DNA from 2 places in the Geobacillus sp. E263 genome. Region 1 is predicted to be linked to the other one. Evidence: riboswitches for the same ligand, from Rfam matches in the RefSeq annotation. Region 1 holds a riboswitch; the other holds the start of a gene.
The links. Region 1 has a riboswitch for S-adenosylmethionine ahead of mtnK (S-methyl-5-thioribose kinase). Riboswitches for the same ligand answer to the same signal wherever they lie in the genome.
Positions count from the first base shown of each region.

Region 2: another riboswitch for S-adenosylmethionine. It lies ahead of FNL97_RS02580 (methionine ABC transporter ATP-binding protein); the one in region 1 lies ahead of mtnK (S-methyl-5-thioribose kinase).

Region 1 is NZ_CP041632.1:2,530,697-2,538,515, reverse strand. It holds gene FNL97_RS13040 (ABC transporter permease) at 1-525, opposite strand, end outside; gene FNL97_RS13035 (sugar ABC transporter ATP-binding protein) at 470-2,017, opposite strand; gene FNL97_RS13030 (sugar ABC transporter substrate-binding protein) at 2,014-3,159, opposite strand; gene mtnA (S-methyl-5-thioribose-1-phosphate isomerase) at 3,146-4,216, opposite strand; gene mtnK (S-methyl-5-thioribose kinase) at 4,239-5,441, opposite strand; SAM riboswitch class I at 5,520-5,684, opposite strand; gene FNL97_RS13015 (carbon-nitrogen family hydrolase) at 5,792-6,595, opposite strand; gene FNL97_RS13010 (pyridoxal phosphate-dependent aminotransferase) at 6,693-7,819, shown strand, end outside.
Region 2 is NZ_CP041632.1:517,574-525,392, forward strand. It holds gene FNL97_RS02575 (O-acetylhomoserine aminocarboxypropyltransferase/cysteine synthase family protein) at 1-1,284, shown strand, start outside; SAM riboswitch class I at 1,414-1,522, shown strand; gene FNL97_RS02580 (methionine ABC transporter ATP-binding protein) at 1,618-2,646, shown strand; gene FNL97_RS02585 (methionine ABC transporter permease) at 2,636-3,304, shown strand; gene FNL97_RS02590 (MetQ/NlpA family ABC transporter substrate-binding protein) at 3,321-4,160, shown strand; gene sufC (Fe-S cluster assembly ATPase SufC) at 4,365-5,144, shown strand; gene sufD (Fe-S cluster assembly protein SufD) at 5,167-6,480, shown strand; gene FNL97_RS02605 (cysteine desulfurase) at 6,477-7,697, shown strand; gene sufU (Fe-S cluster assembly sulfur transfer protein SufU) at 7,687-7,819, shown strand, end outside.

The DNA.
Region 1 (7,819 bases):
AAAGGAAGGAATGAATTTGCCCGGCGCCGTTCCTCCGTCTGGAAGCGGCATGTCGTTGTAAATGGAAAATCCTTTCGTGTACGTCAGCTGCACGCCGTTAATCGCATACATCGTCGCCAATGTAGCCAGTAAATCCGGCAATTTTAATTTCACAATTAATAACGAGTTTAATAAGCCGACGGCGACTCCCAGTAAAAGCGGAACAAGCAACGTCACTAGAATTTCCTGGCGGTATAATACGAGTGCCGCGGCGCTTGCGATCGTCGCTAGGCTGACGGTCGAACCAACAGATAAATCAAATCCATCCACAATCAGAGAAAAGGTGATGCCAATAGCGACGAGTGTGACGATGGAAATAGACCGTAAAATATCGCTGAAATTTTCATACGTAAAAAACCGATCAAGAGTAATGCCAAAATAAGCAATGACGACGAGAATGGCAAGCAGTGTGCCATGCTTATATAAAAATTCAAGAAGAGATGGCGCTTGCTTTTTCTTGGCGATCGAAACGGCCGGCTGTGCCATCCAAATCACCTCCGCTGCAGTAATAAATCAATTGTTCATAGGTGATATCACGCGCGGAAACACGTTTAACAAGCTGTCCGCCTACCATGATATAAATCGTATCAGCGATATCGAGCAGTTCTTGAAATTCACTCGTTAAATATAAAATCGCTTTTCCTTCATCGGCGAGGGAGCGGATGATCGAAAATACCTCTTGTTTCGCGTTGACATCAATACCTTTTGTCGGTTCATCAAAAATGAATACATCAGCGTTTGTCTTTAACCATTTGCCAATGACGACTTTTTGTTGATTGCCGCCGCTTAGCTGTTTGACAACCGCTTGCGGAAAAGGCGGATGAATTCGTAATACATCCACTAAATGTTGAGCAACTTGTGTTTCTTTCTTTTGCAACACCCATTGCCACTTTGTTAATGATGATAATAGCCGAACCGTAAGATTCGTACGGACTGTTTCATCTAAGAAAAGCCCTTGTTTTCTCCGCTCTTCCGGAATAAGGCAGATTCCAGCCGCAATCGCTTCTTTTGGCGAGGAGAACGTATAACGCTTTCCATTGATCCACCATTCTCCCGTCGCTTTTGTATGGGCGATTAGACTTTCGGCGAGTTCGGTTTTCCCGGCTCCAGCAAGTCCGGCAATGCCGACGATTTCCCCTTTATGAATTTCCAAATCGACGGTTGTGCCTGTTTTCGCGATGCGCAGCTGTTCCACTTTGAAAAGAATGTCATCACTGTATGTGCGTGCTTCTTTTTGCACGGTTGTATAAACGCGTCCAACCATATGTTGAATCATTTCTTCTAGTGAAAGGGTGGAAACATCGCCATGGTGGACGACGTTTCCGTCACGCAAGATGGTGACGCGGTCGCAAATCTCTTTTACCTCTTTCAATTTGTGAGAAATATAAATGAATGAAACTCCCTGTGCTTTTAAATCGTTGATAATTGTAAACAGCCGCTTCGTCTCTGTTTCACTGAGCGCGGCGGTCGGCTCATCTAAAATAATGTATCGGGCCGATGAGGAGAGCACTTTTGCTAAAACGATGAGCTGTTTTTCATGCAAGGTGCATTCGCGAATAAGCTTGTTCGGCGAAATCGACAGACCAACTTGGCGCAAAAGCTTTGCGGCCCGATGTTTTTGCTGTTTCCATGAAAGAAGAGGCTTTTGTTTTGTATCAACGATGTCGCTAGCAGCAATATTTTCATAGACGGTCAGCGATGGAAACAGGGCGGTATCGACCTCTTGAACAACTAATCCAATGCCTGCTTTTTTCGCATCAGCAGGAGAAGAAAATCGGCGCTCTTCTCCATCTATTGTTATCGTGCCTTTGTCTGGAAAAAGGGCGCCGGCGAGAATTTTCATCAATGTGCTTTTCCCAGCTCCGTTCATCCCTAAAAGGGCGTGAACTTCTCCTTTTTGTACATGGAGATTCACGCCGTTTAATACGTTTACCGTGCCAAACGATTTATAAATATTGTTCATATAAAGACCGTTCATTTGTTTTTCACCTGTGCTTCCAATGTTTTCATCCAAGGGGAAATGGCAACATTTGATTGCCCCCAGCCGGAAATGTATTCATGAAGCTCATTCATCGAAACTTGTTGGTTAGGCAAATCGGATCGTTTGACTAAATGCGGTTCTAGTGAATAAATGTTTGGCGTTTTCTCGCCAGCAATTTTTTGATACGCAAAGCGAACTTGAACGCGACCGACTTCGGCTGGATCCGTTGCTGTTGTAGCGACCCAAGGGCTGTTTGGCTTTTGCATCATTTGCAAATCTTCATCGCTTAAATCGATGCCATATACTTTAATTTCATTGCGTCCTGCTTGCTCGATCGCACGCGTTGCGCCTTTGGCAAATTCATCCCAAGTCGCAAACACTGCGTCAATATCGCCTTTATTCGGATATTTTTTCAAAATCGCTTCCATTTGCGTTTGTGTGTCTAAAGCGGTATTGGCGCTGGCCGTACCAAATTTCGCCACTTCTTTGATGTTCGGATAGCGTTTTTTAAACGCATCGTAAATCACATGACGACGTTCCATCGGTGTAAATCCGCCAACCCAAATGGTGACGATGTTTCCTTCGCCGTTTAAGTCTTCGGCCAATGTTTTTAACGTTTTCCATGCAAGGCTGTAGTCATCTTGGTCAATCACTGTTACGCCTGGGATGTTTAAATCGTTATCGAATGCGACAACAGGAATGCCTTTTTCGACTGCTTTTTTCACCGGACCTTCCAACGCATCAGCGCGTCCGTGATCTAATAGAATCGCATCGACGTTTTGCGTAATGGCTGTTTCGACATAGGAAGCCATTTTCGTTAAGTCGTTATCCGCATTGTAAATTTGCACTTCGCCGCCAAATTTTTGCACTTGTTCTTTTACGCCAGCGATATACTGAGAAGAAAACGTGCCGATCGACATTTGCATAATGGCGGCAATTTTTATTGGTTTTTTTAATTCTTCAGGGATATCTGCTTGTTCGGTTGTTGCAGCTGTTGTTTCGCTTGCTTCTTCGGCCGTGCTGTTTTCTTGTTTGGCCGGTTTCGAACTGACGGCGTCTTGTTCATTCATGCAGCCGCTAAGGATGACGATAATGGAAAAAAGAAATGCGACTAAATAGTTAAGTCTAAATTGCTTCATGGTGAGCCTCCTTTGCAAACAGTGCTGGCAGTTCAGTTTCATAATTGCCGCGGACGATCCCTTTTTCGGTAATAATGGCCGTGATAAGGTCGTGCGGTGTTACATCGAACGCTGGATTATAAACGTTTACTCCTTCTGGAGCGATTCGCGTTCCGGCGATATGCGTCACTTCCTCTGGATTGCGTTCTTCAATCGGAATTTCTTCCCCTGTTTTGGTTGCTAAATCAATGGTCGATAATGGCGCGGCGACATAAAATGGAATGCCAAACGCTTTAGCGAGCAGCGCCAGTCCAAAGGTGCCGATTTTGTTGGCAGTGTCACCGTTGGCGGCAATTCGGTCGGCGCCGACAATGACAGCGGTAATGTTTTTCGCCTTGATCGTCTGCGCCGCCATATTGTCGGTAATAAGAGTGACGTCTACACCCGCTTGCATCAATTCCCACGTCGTCAATCTTGCCCCTTGCAGGACCGGACGTGTTTCCGACGCGTAAACATGAAGATTCATCCCTTTTTCTTTCGCCAAATAAAACGGAGCAAGCGCCGTGCCATAGCGGGCGGTTGCGATCGAACCAGCATTGCAAATGGTTAAAACGCGGTCGCCGTTTTGAAATAAGGAAAGCGCATGCTCTCCGATGCGGCGGCATACATCTTCATCTTCAATTTGAATGCGAATCGCTTCATGGATGAGCGTCGTTTTTGCTTCGTTAACAGAGGAAACGTGGGCGATGCTGGAAACAAGCCGGTCTAATGCCCAAAACAAGTTCACTGCGGTTGGACGAGAGCTTGCTAAGTAGTCGCGGTCCTTTCGCACGTGCTCTTTAAATTTTTCCAGTGATTCTGTTTCATATTGCTGTGCAGAAAGAGCGAGGCCGTAAGCAGCCGTAATGCCGATCGCCGGTGCGCCGCGTACTTTTAACGTGGCGATTGCGTCCCGTACATCTTCAATATCTTTTAATTCCAAATATTCCGTCACTAATGGTAGCTTTTGTTGATTCAAAATTGTAATATGAGTGTCGTTCCATTCCACAGAGCGCGGGATTGTGAATGGTTCTGCCATTATGGTCCTTCCTTTCATTGTGTTAATTCGTTGCTGCAAGCACTGTTTGTGCGAAAAGGGAACGGATTTCTTTAGTGCTAGATAATGTTTCACGTTGCAAAATGAGGCTTCTACCAAGACGAAGGGCATAACGTTTTGCTTGTAAGCGTTCCTCTTTATCCTCAATGCCATCAAGGTCAGCAACATGTGCTAGCCCAATCGTGCGGCGGATGACTTCACATCCGGCAAAGCCGATCGCGTCAATAAACGTGTGATGCAGCACGTCTTCTAATAATCCTTCTGTTTTTGCATATGGTTCTACATTGTGAGTGCGCCAAAGATCAGAAAAGACTGTCGAGAATACATCCCAAGTTTTGTCGATATGAGCAAATAACGGTTCTTGTTGTTGTTCTGGGCGGGACAACGCATTTAACAGCAAGTTTGCGAAAAATTGGCCGATGTCAAAACCGAACGGGCCATAAAACGCAAACTCTGGATCAATGATTTTCGTTTCTTCGTCGCTGGCGAAAATGCTTCCAGTATGCAAATCACCGTGGATGAGCGCATCTCCTCCGGTTAAAAACTTGCGCTTTAATTTGGCGACTTCTAAGCGGAGCTTGTCATCGTTCCAAAGCGCTTCTACATCATCGCGAAGCTCGTCTTCAAAGTTGTTCGTTTCATGATTAAAGAACGGATCGGTAAATACAAGGTCTTCGGTGATTTTGCATAATTCCGGATTAACAAAACTTTGCGCCAGTTGTTTTTTTTCTTGTTGATTCATGCCAAAGTCGGAAGTGTAAAACGATGTCTTTGCGATAAATTCGCCAATATGCTGCGATAAAAGCGGATATGTTTTTCCTTCAATCAACCCTTTGCGGGCGATTTGCAAGTGAGATAAATCTTCCATAACGGTAATTGCCAAAGATTCATCGGAATAGTATACTTTTGGCACGTATTGCGGAACATAGCTTGCGAATGTGCGCAGCGCATTGCTTTCAATAACAGCGCGTTTTAATGTGAGCGGCCAGCTTTCACCGACTACTTTTGCGTACGGGAGCGCTTGCTTTACGATGATTCCTTTCTTCGTTTGCTGATCGACGATGCGGAAAACAAGATTTAAGTTGCCGTCGCCGATTTCGCGGCAGGCAAGCGGTGTTCCTTCCGGAAAGAGCCCAAGCCGGACTGCCAAAGAAATGGCGCCTTGTTCCGTTAATGGTTCATAAACCGATGGATGAGAAACTGACATAATGCAAATCCTCCTTCATGTAAATTAAAAAGCCTCTTTCTGCATAGAAAGAGGCTTGAAGATTCCGTATCTTCGCACCTCTTATCTTTCAGAAAGACCTAGTCTTTCTGTTGGACTTAGCACCGTGCCCTGCGGAAGTAGCGAACTTCCGGCGCCAAAAAAGTGCGCCCTATCTCACGATAGTATTACGGTCGGTTGCTGGGCTTCATTGGGCCAATTCCCTCAGCCAACTCTTGATAAGAGTATGTCAGCATATTCACTTTTTTTTAATTTTCGTTATGTTGGCAATTTTGATGTTTTGTGCTTGATTCGAATCATACATGGTCATGAACCGATTTGTCAACACTTTTTTAAAAATTTTTTTCGGCAGCGATGTAATCGTCAGCGCGGCGATCCGCAAAAATCGGGATTTGTTTTCGCACTTCACTTACTTTTTTTAGATCGATTTGTGCCATTAACGTGCAAGGTTCTTCATTTGCTTCTGCAACGATTTCTCCCCATGGGTCAATTATCAGAGAATGGCCGGCAAAGACATTGTTTGGGTCGCTGCCAGCGCGGTTGCATGCGATGACGTAGCATTGATTTTCAATCGCGCGCGCCGCAAGCAGTGTACGCCAATGCGAAAGGCGAGGAAGCGGCCACTCGGCGACGACAAATAACACTTCCGCCCCTTGGACCATATGGATGCGAATCCATTCTGGGAAGCGGATGTCATAACAAATGACGCCTGCACATCGAGTGTTTTCTAATGTGAACAATCCCATTTCTTCCCCTGGCTGTAAGTAAAGATGTTCATCCATCAGCTGGAACAAATGGAGTTTGCTATATTCGCCAACGATGATGCCGTTTCGGTCGGCGATGTACATCGTATTGGTGACGCCGCGATCTGTTTTTCTGGCAATTGATCCAGCGACAATATTGACATGATGCGACTTGGCAAGTTTTTGAATGAACGCTTTTGTACGCATACCGCCCTCATCGGCAATCTCATCGAGTCTGGTTAAGTCATAGCCAGTCGTCCATAGTTCAGGAAGGACGATAATATCTGGGTGATTTTTTGAAATTTTTTCTATCTCTCTTTCAACGCGCCGTTCGTTTTCATTAGGATTGCCAAAAGCGATATCTAGCTGAAGACATGCGATTTTTATCGTCATGAACATTCACCTCGAAAAAATTTTACTTTACATTTTGATTTTTACGATATATGATTTTGCACTAGAATTTCAAGAAATTTTTGAGAAGGTGTTCATGATGAAACAGTTTCCTCCATCCGAGTTATTGCAGAGCCTTCCAAAACAGTTTTTTGCTTCGCTTGTCGATAAAGTCGCAAAAAAAATGGCGGAGGGGCATGACATCATCAATTTAGGGCAAGGAAACCCCGACCAGCCGACGCCGCCGCATATCGTTGAGGCGATGCAAAAAGCGGTGGCGAACCCGAAATATCACAAATATTCGCCATTTCAAGGATATTCCTTTTTGAAACGCGCCGTTGCTGCGTTTTATGAACGCGAATACGGCGTTGCCATTGATCCGGAAAAAGAAGTGGCGATTTTGTTTGGCGGAAAGGCAGGGCTTGTAGAGATTCCGCAATGTTTAGCCAATCCAGGCGATATTGTGCTCGTGCCTGACCCGGGATATCCGGATTATTGGTCGGGGATTGCGCTGGCCCGTGCGAAAATGGTGATGATGCCATTGCGTGCGGAAAATCAGTTTTTGCCTGATTATGCTGAAATTCCTGAACATATCGCAGAAAAAGCAAAAATCATGTTTTTAAACTATCCGAATAACCCGACTGGGGCGATCGCTTCTAAGGAGTTCTTTGAAGAAACAGTGTCGTTTGCTGCAAAACACGGAATTTGCGTCGTTCATGATTTTGCTTACGGTGCGATTGGCTTTGACGGAAAAAAACCGGTCAGCTTTCTCCAAGCAGAGGGGGCAAAAGAAATTGGCGTTGAAATTTATACATTCTCCAAAACATATAATATGGCGGGCTGGCGCGTGGCGTTTGCCGTTGGAAATGAGAGTGTGATCGCGGCGATTAACTTGCTGCAAGACCATTTATATGTGAGTTTGTTTGGCGCCATTCAAGAAGCGGCGGCAACCGCATTGCTTTCTTCGCAGCGCTGCGTGGAAGAGCTTGTCGCACTGTATGAATCGCGGCGCAATACGCTTATTGACGCGTTGCGGCAAATTGGCTGGGATGTTGCCGCTCCAAAAGGTTCATTTTTTGCGTGGCTTCCGGTGCCGAACGGATGGACATCGGAGCGTTTTTCTGACTATTTGCTGGAAAAAGCGCATGTCGTTGTCGCGCCGGGAATTGGATTCGGCAAGCATGGCGAAGGCTATGTGCGCGTCGGATTATTAACAAGCGAATCCCG
Region 2 (7,819 bases), 1.5 Mb from region 1:
ACAGTAGCCATTCATGGCGGATTAAAGCCTGATCCTGCCACTGGAGCGCGTGCGGTTCCTATTTATCAATCGAACGCCTATTTATTTGCCAATACGGATCATGCCGCGAACCTTTTTGGTCTAAAAGAAGAAGGATATATTTATACACGCATCCACAATCCGACGGTTACCGTATTGGAAGAAAGGGTGGCACAGCTGGAAGGTGGAGTGGGCAGTCTTGCTCTCGCTAGCGGAATGGCCGCCATTACACTGGCCATTTTGAATATCGCCGGAGCTGGGGATGAAATTGTATCGGCATCTACGTTATATGGCGGTACATATAATTTGTTCGTCAATACATTGCCGAAATACGGAATTAAAACCCACTTTGTCGATCCGTCTAATCCGGAAAATTTCCGAGCAGCGATTACACCAAAAACGAAAGCAATTTTCGCCGAAACGATTGGCAACCCTAGTTTGCACATATTAGATATTGAGGCGGTGGCGCAAATCGCTCGTGAAGCGGGAATTCCGCTCATTATCGACAACACATTCGCCACTCCTTATTTGTGCAGACCAATTGAACATGGGGCGAATATCGTGATCCATTCCGCCACAAAATGGCTTGTTGGGAATGGGACGACCTTAGGCGGCATCATTGTTGATGGTGGTAATTTTGACTGGAATTCGCCGAAGTTTCCAGGATTTATTACTCCTGATCCAAGCTATCACAACCTTGTGTATGCTGAGGCGTTTGGACCTGCTGCATACATTGTCAAAGCTCGCGTGCAGCTGCTTCGCGATTTAGGTCCAGCGATTAGCCCATTTAATGCCTTTCAAATTCAGCTTGGTCTTGAAACATTGCATGTACGTATGAAAGAACATATTGCGAATACAAGAAAAATCGTCGAGTATTTAGATCGTCATCCAGCAATAGAGTGGGTGCTTTATCCAGAACATGGCAGTCATCCAGCAAAAGAACTAGCGAAAAAATATTTGCCAAAAGGAGCGGGTTCCATCGTTGTATTTGGCGTAAAAGGCGGCAGAGAGGCAGGAGCGAAATTGATCAACAGTGTAAAATTATGGTCGCATGTTGCCAACGTTGGCGACGCGAAAAGTTTAATTATCCATCCTGCAAGCACCACACATCAACAGCTAAACGAAGAAGAACTAAAATCATCTGGAGTGACAGAAGATTTAGTTCGTCTATCTGTCGGCATCGAAAATATCGATGACTTAATCGAAGATTTAGAACAGGCAATTGCGGCTGCTACCGGAATTACATCTGATGTTTCCGTCTCATAATCACAAGAAATGATAATCATGCCATTTTCCATAATGATATAACATTTCTATTGACACTATTCGACATATAGTGATAAAATCACATTCGTAATTATTGAGAGATTTTAATTGAATAAAGTGTTTTTTGTGCTCTTATCAAGAGAGGTGGAGGGATGTGCCCAATGAAGCCCGGCAACCGTCAGCGTACTCGCTGAAATGGTGCCAATTCACACAAAGCGTCTGCTTTGAGAGATAAGAGACAGAACGGTAATCATTGCCTTTCTGTTCTCTTGAGCAGAAAGGCTTTCTTTTTGCGGCGAGCCGTCTTTTACATGAGGGAAGGTGGAAATGTGCATGATTACATTAGAAAACGTGACAAAAATATATGAAGCGGCCAATGGATCTGTAACAGCAGTGGATAATGTCTCTTTGCAAATTAAAGAAGGCGAAATTTTCGGAATCATCGGATATAGCGGGGCGGGAAAAAGTTCATTAATCCGTCTCCTTAACGGATTGGAAAAACCGACCAAAGGGAAAGTCATTGTCGCTGGACGGGATATTGCTAATATTAAAGGAAAGGAATTGCGAAAGGCCCGTCAGGAAATCGGAATGATTTTTCAGCATTTTAATTTATTATGGTCAAGAACGGTTCGCGAAAACATTGCGTTTCCATTAGAAATTGCCGGTGTACCGAAAGAACAGCGGAAAAAACGAGTAGACGAGTTGATTCAGCTTGTAGGTTTGCAAGGAAGAGAAAACGCCTATCCGTCACAGCTTAGCGGCGGGCAAAAGCAGCGCGTCGGCATCGCGCGCGCTTTGGCGAACAATCCAAAAGTGTTATTGTGCGATGAGGCGACATCCGCGCTAGACCCGCAGACAACCGACTCCATTTTGGAACTTTTGGTGGATATTAATAAGCGTTTAGGATTGACAATTGTATTAATTACCCATGAAATGCACGTGATTCGTAAAATTTGCAACCGCGTTGCAGTGATGGAAAACGGAAAAATTGTCGAACAAGGAGAAGTGCTGCAAGTGTTCCGGCAGCCAAAGCAGGAGATTACGAAACGATTTGTACAGCAGGTCATCGAACCGGAGGAAACGAAAGAAACGATTGCGCATTTACTCGATAAATATCCAAAAGGAACGGTTTTTCAATTGACGTTTGTTGGAGAGGTTACGGAACAGCCGCTGATTGCTAACGTTGTTCGCCAATTTCAAGTTGATGCGAATATTCTTCAAGGAAAAATTTCGCAAACTCATCAAGGCGCTTACGGTGTGCTGTTTGTTCATATGGATGGAGAGAAAGAGGAAGTTGCCCGCGCGATCGATTATATTCGAAAGCAGCAAGTAGCGGTGGAGGTGATTACGGATGCTCGCTAACCTCTTACCAAATGTAGAGTGGGATATGATTTGGGCAGCGACCGTTGAAACGCTTTATATGACAGGAATTTCTGTCGTTGCAACATTTATATTAGGAACGATTCTTGGACTGCTTTTATTTTTAACGTCAAAGGGAAACTTATGGGAAAACAGCTTGGCGAATATGATCATCGCCGCTATCGTTAACATTTTTCGTTCCATCCCATTTATCATATTAATTATTTTGTTAATCCCGTTTACGAAATTCGTTGTCGGAACGATTCTTGGCGCAAATGCGGCATTGCCAGCACTCATTATTGGAGCGGCGCCATTTTACGCGAGAATGGTGGAAATTGCGCTTCGCGAAATTGATAAAGGTGTCATCGAAGCGGCCAAAGCGATGGGAGCGACAACGGCCACGATTATTTGGAAAGTGCTTCTTCCAGAGTCATTGCCTGCTCTTGTATCTGGAATTACCGTCACTGCAATTGCTTTAGTTGGATATACAGCGATGGCAGGGGTCGTTGGCGCCGGCGGCCTTGGCAACTTAGCGTATCTTGAAGGATTTCAGCGCAATCATAACGATGTGACATTTGTCGCAACCGTGCTTGTATTAGTAATTGTGTTTGTGATTCAGTTTATCGGTGACTTTGTCACTTCCAAAATAGATAAACGATAAAAGGGGGAAGATCAATATGAAAAAATGGATTAGTGCATTATTTGCCATCGTTCTTGTGTTGGCTTTGGCAGCATGCGGAGGCAATAACAACGCTGATGGTGGCAAAAAAGAAGGGAAATTAACAAAATTAGTGGTTGGAGCTTCCAATGTCCCGCATGCAGAAATTTTAGAAAAAGCACAACCGATTTTAAAAGAAAAAGGCATTGACTTAAAAATTGTTAAATTCCAAGATTATGTTTTACCAAACAAAGCGTTAGCAGATAAAGAAATTGATGCCAATTATTTCCAACATATTCCATATTTAGAAGCACAGAAAAAAGAACATGGATATGACTTTGTCAACGCTGGCGGCATTCATATTGAGCCAATCGGTCTTTACTCGAAAAAATATAAAAGCCTCGAAGAATTGCCAGACGGTGCGACGATCATCATGAGCAACTCGGTTGCAGACCATGGTCGCATTTTATCGATGCTGCAAGAAAAAGGGTTAATTAAATTAAAAGAAGGTATCGATAAAACAAAAGCTACGGTCAAAGACATTGTGGAAAATCCAAAACATTTAAAATTTGAAGCAGATGTGGAAGCAGGATTGCTGCCGCAAATTTATAAAAACGGCGAAGGCGATGCTGTGCTCATCAACGCCAACTATGCGCTTGACGCGGGATTAGATCCTGCGAAAGATCCAATTGCTGTTGAGTCGCCGAAAGATAACCCATATGTCAATATTATCGCTGTACGCAAAGGCGATGAAAACCGCAAAGAAATTAAAACGCTTGTCGAAGTGTTACAGTCGAAAGAAATTCAAGACTTTATTAAAGAAAAATATAAAGGTGCTGTCATTCCAGCAGCGCAATAAAATAACGGAAGCGGTCCGCTTCCGTTATTTTTATAAAACAATCTTGATCAAAATATTTTTCACTATGAACATAGTGATATTCTCTTCAAAAGGTTGCTAATACTTTTCATTTGTTATAAGATTGTAATGAGAATAAAATGAGAATGGAAAGACAAGCAAGTCAATGATATACACAATTTTTAGTGAAAATTGGAGGTATTCTTCATGGCAGTGTTAACAATTAAAGATCTTCACGTATCCGTTGAAGGAAAAGAAATTTTAAAAGGTGTGAATTTAGAAGTAAAAGGCGGAGAAATTCACGCGATTATGGGTCCGAACGGAACGGGAAAATCAACGTTATCGTCGGCGATTATGGGACATCCAAAATATGAAGTAACAAAAGGAAGCATTACATTAGACGGGCAAAACGTGTTGGAGATGGAAGTGGATGAACGTGCACGCGCCGGTTTGTTTTTGGCGATGCAGTATCCAAGCGAAATCAGCGGGGTAACGAACGCCGATTTCCTTCGCGCCGCTATCAATGCCCGGCTTGGCGAAGGCAATGAAATCTCGCTAATGAAATTTATCCGCAAGCTGGATGAAAAAATGGCGTTTCTAGAAATGAACCCAGATATGGCGCATCGCTATCTAAATGAAGGATTCTCCGGCGGAGAGAAAAAACGCAACGAAATTCTTCAATTAATGATGCTTGAACCGAAAATCGCGATTTTGGACGAGATCGACTCCGGTCTTGATATTGATGCATTAAAAATTGTTTCAAAAGGAATTAATGAAATGCGCAGCAGCGAATTCGGCTGTTTGATCATTACGCACTATCAGCGTTTACTAAACTACATCACACCGGATTATGTGCATGTCATGATGCAAGGGCGTATCGTAAAATCCGGTGGTCCGGAGTTGGCACAACGTCTTGAAGCGGAAGGATACGATTGGATTAAAAAAGAACTTGGCATTGAAGATGAAACGGTTGAGCAAGAAGCGTAAGCGTTAGGAGGAGTATTATATTATGACGACAGGAACAAAAATACCATTCGACCAACAATATGTGCGCTCATTTTCCAGCGGACGCGGCGAACCGGACTGGCTTTTACAGCTTCGCTTACAAGCTCTTGCTAAAGCAGAAGAGTTGCCGCTGCCAAAGCCGGATAAAACAAAAATTGACAAATGGAATTTCACACAATTTGCTAATCATGTAGTGGAAAGCGCGCCGTTTGCTTCATTAGATGAATTGCCTGAAGCAGTAAAGGCGCTTATTGAAGCAGGAGAGGGAACGAAAAACTTATATGTCCAACGCGACCATACACCAGCATATTTATCTCTATCGGATGAGTTGAAAGCAAAAGGCGTCATTTTCACTGATATTTTCACAGCAGCACGTGAGCATGGGGATTTGTTGCAAAAATATTTGATGAAAGATGGCGTGAAAATTGACGAGCATCGTTTAACGGCGTTGCATGCTGCGCTACTTAACGGCGGTGTGTTCGTATATGTGCCGAAAAATGTTGTAGTGGATGTTCCGCTTCAAGCTGTTTATATTCAAGAAAATGATGATATCGCATTATTTAATCATGTCATCGTTGTAGCGGAAGATAATAGCCGGGTTGTTTATGTAGAAAACTATATTTCCGCAAAAGGAACTAGCAAAGCAGTTGTCAATATTGTCGCCGAAGTGTTTGCCAACACGAACGCTCGTGTGTTTTTTGCTGCGGTGGATAACTTGGCAAAAGGTATTACAACCTATGTAAACCGCCGCGGTATCGCTGCCCGTGATGGCCGCATTGAGTGGGCGCTCGGTTTAATGAACGATGGAGATACAGTTTCTGAAAACATTACCCGCTTAATGGGCGACGGTTCTTTCGGCGATACGAAAACGGTCGTTGTCGGTCGAGGAGAGCAAGTACAAAACTTTACGACAAGCGTTGTCCATTATGGTAAACATACAGAAGGCTACATTTTAAAACACGGTGTTGTGAGAGATAGCGCGACTTCGATTTTTAACGGAATTGGAAAAATTGAACATGGCGCTTCTAAATCGAACGCGCAGCAAGAATCGCGTGTTCTAATGCTAAGCGAAAAAGCGCGTGGAGATGCGAACCCTATTTTATTAATTGACGAAGACGATGTAATGGCGGGACATGCTGCATCGGTCGGCCGCGTTGATCCTACGCAGCTATATTATTTAATGAGTCGCGGTATTCCGAAACATGAGGCAGAACGTCTTATCATTCATGGATTTTTAGCTCCTGTTGTAGAGGCTATTCCGATTGAAAGTGTGAAAAAACAACTTATTGAAGTAATTGAAAGGAAAGTGCAGTCATGAATACGAAAGAGGTTCGGCAGCTGTTTCCGATTTTGGACCAAGAAGTAAACGGGAAGCCGCTTATATATCTTGACAACGCTGCGACATCACAGAAACCTCTTCCCGTCATTGAAGCGATTGATCACTATTATCGCCAGTATAATTCAAACGTCCATCGCGGCGTGCATACGCTTGGTACGAAAGCGACGGACGCATATGAAGGAGCACGTGAAAAGGTACGACGGTTTATTAATGCGAAGTCCACACAAGAAATCATTTTTACAAGAGGAACGACAACGGCGTTAAATATGGTTGCAGCGAGCTACGGCCGCGCTAATTTACAAGAAGGCGATGAAATTGTCATCACGTACATGGAGCACCATAGCAATATTATTCCATGGCAGCAAGTCGCTAAATATACGGGCGCCACATTAAAGTATATTCCGCTTCAGCCAGATGGAACGATCGACCTAAAAGATGTAGAAGCGACGGTCACATCCAATACAAAAATTGTCGCTATTGTACATGTGTCCAACGTTTTAGGAACGATTAACCCAGTAAAAGAAATTGCGAAAATCGCCCACAAACATGGCGCTGTCATCGTAGTGGACGCCGCGCAGAGCGCTCCTCATATGAAAATCGATGTTCAAGATCTAGATTGTGATTTTTTGGCGTTTTCTGGGCATAAAATGTGCGGTCCGACAGGAATTGGCGTATTATATGGTAAAAGGGAATTATTAGAGAAGATGGAACCGGTAGAGTTTGGCGGCGAAATGATTGATTTCGTCGGCTTGTACAAATCGACATGGAAAGAGCTTCCGTGGAAATTCGAGGGCGGTACGCCAATTATTGCGGGAGCCATCGGTTTAGGAGCGGCGATCGACTTCCTTGAAGAAATCGGATTAGATAATATCGCTGCACATGAGCAGGAACTTGCCCAGTACGCTTTAGAACAATTGTCCGCGATAGAAGGGATCACGATTTATGGTCCAAAACATCGCGGAGGATTAGTGACGTTTAACATAGAAGGAGTTCATCCGCATGATGTGGCAACCGTCCTTGACGCGGAAGGGATCGCCGTCCGCGCCGGTCACCATTGCGCCCAACCGTTAATGAAATGGTTAAACGTAACAGCTACAGCGCGTGCAAGTTTTTACCTCTATAATACAAAAGAAGAAATCGATCAACTCGTAGTCGCATTACAGAAAACAAAGGAGTATTTTGGCCATGTCTTCTAATAATCCTTTAGATCAGCTTTATCGCCAAGTGATTATGGATCATTATAAAAATCCAAGAAATCGTGGTGTTTTAGAGGGAAATAGTGTAGATATTGATATGAATAATCCGACTTGTGGTGACC